2 regions of the Pseudomonas sp. R1-18 genome follow, and region 1 is predicted to be linked to the other one. Evidence: predicted binding sites of a transcription regulator. Region 1 holds the regulator's gene; the other holds the start of a gene.
The links. The regulator sigma-54, encoded in region 1, starts transcription at its own class of promoters, with help from an activator protein. The targets are predictions, from matches to a motif close to ANTGGCATNNANNTTGCTNT.
Positions count from the first base shown of each region.

Region 2: a site for sigma-54 is predicted at 1,975-1,994, ahead of flgB (flagellar basal body rod protein FlgB). Genes of this name have one in related genera too.

Region 1 covers NZ_CP071658.1:860,520-863,931, forward strand. The annotation lists gene rapZ (RNase adapter RapZ) at 1-159, opposite strand, end outside; gene ptsN (PTS IIA-like nitrogen regulatory protein PtsN) at 162-626, opposite strand; gene hpf (ribosome hibernation-promoting factor, HPF/YfiA family) at 638-946, opposite strand; gene J3P77_RS04000 (RNA polymerase factor sigma-54) at 1,021-2,517, opposite strand; gene lptB (LPS export ABC transporter ATP-binding protein) at 2,700-3,412, opposite strand, start outside.
Region 2 covers NZ_CP071658.1:1,549,595-1,553,006, forward strand. The annotation lists gene J3P77_RS07240 (chemotaxis protein CheV) at 1-742, shown strand, start outside; gene cheR (protein-glutamate O-methyltransferase CheR) at 786-1,613, shown strand; gene flgB (flagellar basal body rod protein FlgB) at 2,039-2,446, shown strand; gene flgC (flagellar basal body rod protein FlgC) at 2,450-2,890, shown strand; gene J3P77_RS07260 (flagellar hook assembly protein FlgD) at 2,906-3,412, shown strand, end outside.

The sequences.
Region 1 (3,412 bases):
CGGCTCAGCCAGCTCGGTATTGATCAGCGCACGTTCGGCGAGCTCCGGAAGCAGGCCGGCCGGAAGGTTGTCAACGCAGTAGAACCCGCTGTCTTCCAGCACATCGAGCGCCGTGCTCTTGCCGGAGCCTGAGCGGCCACTCACGATGATCATGCGCATGTTCAGTGGCCGTTCTGTACGTCCAGCACCACTTGATAAAGCGTTTCACCGCTTTCGGCACTGCGTAGGCGGTCGCGCACTTCGGCACGGTCCAGCATGCTTGCGATCTGACGCAGCAGCTCCAGGTGTTCATCGGTGGCGGCTTGCGGGACCAGCAGGACAAACAGCAGGTCGACCGGAGCGCCGTCGATGGCATCGAATTCCACAGGTGCATCGAGGTGAATGACTGCGCTCACGGGTGCGGTGCAGTTGGGCAGGCGGCAGTGAGGAATGGCGATGCCATTGCCAAAGCCTGTCGAGCCCAGCTTTTCGCGGGCAACGAGGCTCTCGAAAACGGTTTGCGAATCCATTTGTGGCACTTCACGGCCGATCAGATTGGCAATGGTTTCGAGTACGCGTTTTTTACTGCCACCCGGCACGTTCACGAGAGAACGGCCGGGGGTCAGGATATTTTCAAGTCGGATCATTTGAATGAGAGTTAGCGAGCTGTCGCACCTTTAAGGATGTTCTGCTGCTTTTCCTTATGCTTGAGCAATTGTCTGTCTAGCTTGTCAGTGAGCAGGTCGATGGCTGCATACATGTCGTCGTGTTCAGCATTCGCTACTACTTCCCCTCCGGGAATATGCAACGTGGCCTCAACCTTCTGCTTCAGCTTCTCGACCGTCATGATGACCTGCACATTGGTAATCTTGTCGAAATGCCCCTCCAGCTTCTTGAGCTTGAGCTCCACGTATTCACGCAGGGGCTTGGTCACTTCCAGTTGGTGTCCACTGATGTTGACTTGCATACAGCTTCTCCTTTGCCAGTGCATAAAGAGGTGGGCTGAAGACCCACCGCTGGAACGCTGTGGCGCGGCCTGCATCACATCAGTCGCTTACGCTCGCTCGACGGTGCGATCCCGAGAGATTCACGGTACTTGGCGACTGTGCGGCGGGCTACTTGAATGCCTTGTGCCTCCAGTAAACCAGCGATCTTGCTATCACTCAACGGCTTTTTCTGATTTTCGGCGGCAACCAGTTTTTTGATGATTGCGCGAATCGCCGTGGACGAGCATTCGCCGCCCTCGGAGGTGCTTACGTGGCTGGAGAAGAAGTATTTCAGCTCATAGATACCGCGTGGCGTATGCATGAACTTCTGCGTGGTAACGCGCGAGATCGTCGACTCGTGCATGCCAACCGCCTCGGCGATGTCATGCAGAACGAGCGGCTTCATCGCTTCATCGCCGTATTCAAGGAAGCCGCGCTGATGCTCGACGATCTGAGTGGCAACCTTCATCAGCGTTTCGTTGCGACTCTGCAGGCTCTTAATGAACCAGCGGGCCTCTTGCAGCTGATTGCGCATGAACGTGTTGTCGGCGCTGGTATCGGCGCGACGGACAAAACCTGCGTATTGCGGATTGACTCGCAGGCGCGGAACCGACTCCTGATTGAGCTCAACCAGCCAGCGTTCGTTGTCCTTGCGCACGATCACGTCAGGGATGACGTATTCCGGCTCGGTCGACTCGATCTGCGATCCAGGGCGCGGGTTGAGGCTCTGTACCAGTTCGATCACCTGGCGCAGTTCGTCTTCCTTGAGTTTCATGCGGCGCATGAGCTGCGCGTAGTCACGGCTGCCCAGCAGGTCGATATATTCGGTGACCAGACGCTGCGCTTCGGCGAGCCATGGCGTTTTGCCGGGCAGCTGGCGCAGCTGCAGCGCCAGACACTCGCTCAGGTTGCGGGCACCGATGCCGGCTGGTTCGAACTGCTGGATACGGTGCAGAACGGCTTCGATCTCATCCAGTTCGACATCCAGCTCCGGATCGAAGGAATCGAGGATCTCTTCGAGGGTTTCGTCGAGATACCCCTGATTGTTGATGCAGTCGATCAGGGTGACGGCAATCAGCCGGTCCTTGTCGGACATCGGGGCGACGTTCAGTTGCCAGAGCAGGTGGCTCTGCAGGCTTTCACCGGCCGAAGTGCGGGTGGTGAAATCCCACTCGTCATCGTCGTTGCTCGGCAGACTGCTGGCACTGGTCTGGTAGACGTCTTCCCAGGCGGTATCCACCGGAAGCTCATTGGGGATGCGTTCGCCCCACTCGCCATCCTCCAGATTGTCCACCGTGGATGCGGCGGTTTCCTGATAGGTCGGTTCCTGAACCTCGACGGTGGGCTTTTGATCGATGTTGTCTGCCAGCGGGTCGGAATTGTCGAAGTCGTCGCCTTCTTCCTGGCGTTCCAGCATAGGGTTCGACTCCAGCGCCTCCTGAATCTCCTGCTGGAGGTCCAGGGTCGATAGCTGGAGCAAGCGGATGGCCTGTTGCAGCTGCGGCGTCATCGTCAGCTGCTGGCCCATTCTCAAGACTAGCGATGGTTTCATGGCAGGGGCTTAAACCTTATTCGCCGGCGCACATGCGCCATCCACTACAGGGCGCCGAAGCGCCAACTTAAGCAAATTATATGCCTGAAACCGGAGGCTTTGCCTAGAGCGTCGTGACAAATAAAGCATTGTCAAGCCGGGCCTTAGGCATGAATCGCCTGAGCGGGCGACTCTCGGGATCTTTACAGGCGGAACTCGTGGCCGAGGTAAACCTCTTTCACCAGCTGGTTGGCCAGAATGGTTTGCGCGTCGCCCTCGGCGATCAGCTGTCCATCGTTCACGATGTAGGCTGTTTCGCAGATATCAAGTGTCTCGCGGACATTGTGGTCGGTAATGAGCACACCGATGCCTTTGGCCTTCAGGTGATGGATGATCTGCTTGATGTCGCCAACAGAGATCGGGTCAACGCCTGCGAATGGTTCATCGAGCAGGATGAATTTCGGGGCCGTCGCCAGCGCCCGCGCGATTTCCACCCGACGACGTTCACCACCCGACAGGCTCATGCCCAGGTTGTCGCGAATATGGCTGATATGGAATTCCTGCAGCAGGCTCTCCAGTTCCTTGCGACGAGCAGCCGTGTCGAGTTCCTTGCGGGTTTCAAGGATGGCCATGATGTTGTCGGCCACGGAAAGCTTGCGAAAGATCGAGGCTTCCTGCGGCAGGTAACCGATACCGGCGCGTGCGCGACCGTGCATTGGCTGGTGGCTGACGTCCAGATCATCAATCAGAACGCGGCCCTGATCCGCCTGGACCAGACCGACGATCATGTAGAAGCAGGTCGTCTTGCCGGCACCGTTGGGTCCCAGCAGGCCGACGATCTGACCGCTTTCGATGGACAGGCTGACATCGCGCACGACCTGGCGGCTCTTGTAGCTTTTAGCCAGATGCTGGGCTT
Region 2 (3,412 bases), 690 kb from region 1:
TATTCGCGGCGGCACCATCCCGATCATGGACCTGGCGATGGCCACAGGCTCCAGAGGCATGATCTCGCTGGTGAACTCGTTCGTGATCATCACTGAGTACAACACCAAGGTTCAGGGTTTTCTGGTGCATTCGGTGGAACGCATCGTCAACATGAACTGGGAAGAGATTCATCCGCCACCCAAGGGAACCGGACGCGACCATTATCTGACCGCGGTGACGCGGGTCGATAACCAGCTGGTGGAAATCATCGACGTCGAGAAGATCCTCGCCGAGGTGGCGCCTATATCAGAAGAGGTGTCGCAAGGCGTGATCGACGAAGAGGTTCAGCACAAGGCCGTATCGTTGCGTGTACTGACAGTCGATGACTCGTCGGTGGCGCGCAAGCAGGTTAGCCGTTGTCTGGAAACCGTCGGTGTGGAAGTGGTGGCGTTGAACGACGGCCGACAGGCGCTGGAGTACCTGCGCAAGATGGCCGATGAGGGCAAGAAGCCCGAAGAAGAGTTTCTGATGATGATTTCCGACATTGAAATGCCGGAAATGGATGGCTATACCCTAACAGCTGCAATCCGGAATGATCCGCGCATGCAGAAATTGCACATCACCTTGCACACTTCGCTTTCCGGGGTGTTCAACCAGGCGATGGTAAAGAAAGTCGGTGCTGATGACTTCCTCGCAAAATTTCGACCCGATGACCTCGCGGCCAGGGTTGTAGCGCGGATCAAGGCGGCAGATATCAGCTAGGGGCTCCGCTCCTGGTGGTTCACATGATTTGAGAGGCGGCACCTTGTCTACGGGTAATTTGGATTTTGAGCAGTTCCGGGTCTTTCTGGAAAAAGCCTGTGGCATTTTGCTAGGGGAAAACAAGCAATACCTGGTTTCCAGCCGTCTCAACAAGCTGATGGAACAACAGAGCATCAAATCGCTTGGTGAGCTGGTCCAGCGTATTCAGACCCAGCCGCGCAGTGGTCTGCGTGAGCAGGTTGTCGACGCCATGACGACCAACGAAACCCTGTGGTTTCGCGATACCTATCCGTTCGAAGTCATGAAGAACAAGGTATTGCCTGAGTCGATCAAGGCCAGTCCGGGCCAGCGCCTGCGCATCTGGTCGGCCGCGTGCTCGTCGGGGCAGGAACCGTACTCATTGTCGATGACCATCGACGAATTCGAACGCAGCAATCCGGGCCAGTTGAAGGGCGGCGCACAGATTGTTGCCACCGACCTGTCCGGCGCGATGCTCAACAACTGCAAGACCGGTGAATACGACAGCCTGGCGATTGGCCGCGGTTTGTCACCTGACCGCCTGCAACGTTATTTCGATGTGAAAAGCCCGGGTCGCTGGGCAGTCAAGGCGCCGATCAAGAGCCGGGTCGAGTTCCGTTCGTTCAACCTGCTCGACAGCTACGCCAGCCTGGGCAAGTTCGACATCGTGTTCTGCCGCAACGTGCTGATCTACTTCTCCGCCGAAGTAAAGAAGGACATTCTGTTGCGCATCCACGGCACGCTCAAGCCGGGCGGCTACCTGTTCCTCGGCGCGTCGGAAGCCCTCAACGGTTTGCCGGATCACTACCAGATGGTCCAGTGCAGCCCAGGCATCATCTATAAGGCCAAATAACGGCCCGCACGGATGACAAAAAAAGAGACCTTCGGGTCTCTTTTTTTGCCTGCAAGCCCACAGTTCTGTCGGGCACACCGCTGTTAGTGGGAGGGAGCTTGCTCGCGACGGCAGCATCCTGGAGTTTGATCTCCTGCGGATGCATTGACCTCGTCGCCAGCAAGCTGCCTCCCACATAAACGCATGAGACGGTTGGGGCTCCCGCAGGGAGCGCAAGGCGCCAGCCATGCGCAGGCGGCAATGGCAAAAAAACGGCACCTGCCTTGCCGCTTTACGTCGATCCGGCGGAAATGTCTTGCCGCTTTTCTGGCATTGCCACTGTCGACCGGCCTGAAAGCCCCGTAAACACTGCGTATCACAAACTGGCACGCCGATTGCTATGTGAGTGATACGAAAGTCAGGTCAACCGGTAAAGGTTCCCGAAAATGAGCATCAGCTTCGATAAAGCGTTAGGCATACATGAAAAGGCCCTCGGGTTTCGGGCGCAGCGTGCAGAGGTGTTGGCCAACAACATTTCCAACGCCGACACCCCCAACTACAAGGCCCGCGATCTGGACTTCTCTTCGGTGCTGGCCGCCGAAAACGACAAGGCCCAGAACGGTCGTTTCGCTTTGAACATGACCAACACCCGTCATATCGAAGCTGAAGGCATGGGCAATCAGGATGGCAGCCTGCTGTATCGCACGCCGTCCCAGCCGTCCCTGGATCAGAACACGGTCGACTCGCAAGTCGAGCAGGCCAACTACACCGAGAACGCGATGGGCTTCCAGGCCAGTTTCACGCTGCTCAACAGCAAGTTCAAAGGGCTGGTTTCAGCTCTTCGCGGAGAATAATTCATGTCACTCGCCAATGTATTCAACATTGCCGGTAGCGCCATGAGTGCCCAGACCACGCGTCTGAACACCACGGCCAGTAACATCGCCAACGCCGAGACCGTGTCGTCGAGCATGGACGAGACGTACCGCGCCCGTCACCCGGTGTTCGCCACCGTGTTCGAAGGCCAGCAGTCCAATGGCGGTTCGCTGTTTCAGGAGCAGGGTCAGGCCGGCCAGGGTGTCCAGGTTACCGGGATCATCGAAGACAGCTCCAACCTCGAAGCGCGCTATGAGCCCAGTCATCCTTCGGCTGACAAGGACGGGTATGTCTACTACCCCAACGTCAACGTCGTGGAAGAAATGGCCGACATGATTTCCGCCAGTCGTTCGTTCCAGACCAACGTCGAAATCATGAACACCGCAAAGACCATGATGCAGAAGGTCCTGACCCTCGGTCAGTGATAAAGGACGAATCCAATGGCCGTTGAAAACGATGTATCGACGAGTTTCCTGAACAAGCTGCAGAACCCGACGCCGACGTCGACCGACTCGACCGGCACCCTGGGCAAAGATGCTTTTCTGCAGTTGCTCGTCACGCAGATGAAAAACCAGAACCCGCTGGACCCGCAGGACAACACGCAGTTCGTTGCCCAGCTGGCTCAGTTCAGCAGCTTGGAGAGCATGCAGAACCTGACATCGACTGTCGACTCGATTGCATCGAGCTACAAGTCGTCTCAGGCGCTGCAGGCTTCTTCGCTGGTCGGCCGCTCGGTGATTATCGATGCTGGCGCCACCTCGGTGGACACTGCCAAGGGCATGAACGGCACTGTCGTGGTTCCGGCGGCTTCGAGCATGACCACCGTCAAGGTGTATGACGCTCAAGCCAATCTGGTCAAGACCATCGACCTGGGTGCCAGCACTGGCGGCAAAGTCAATTTCGCCTGGGATGGCAAGGCCGACGACGGCACCGTGGCACCGGCAGGC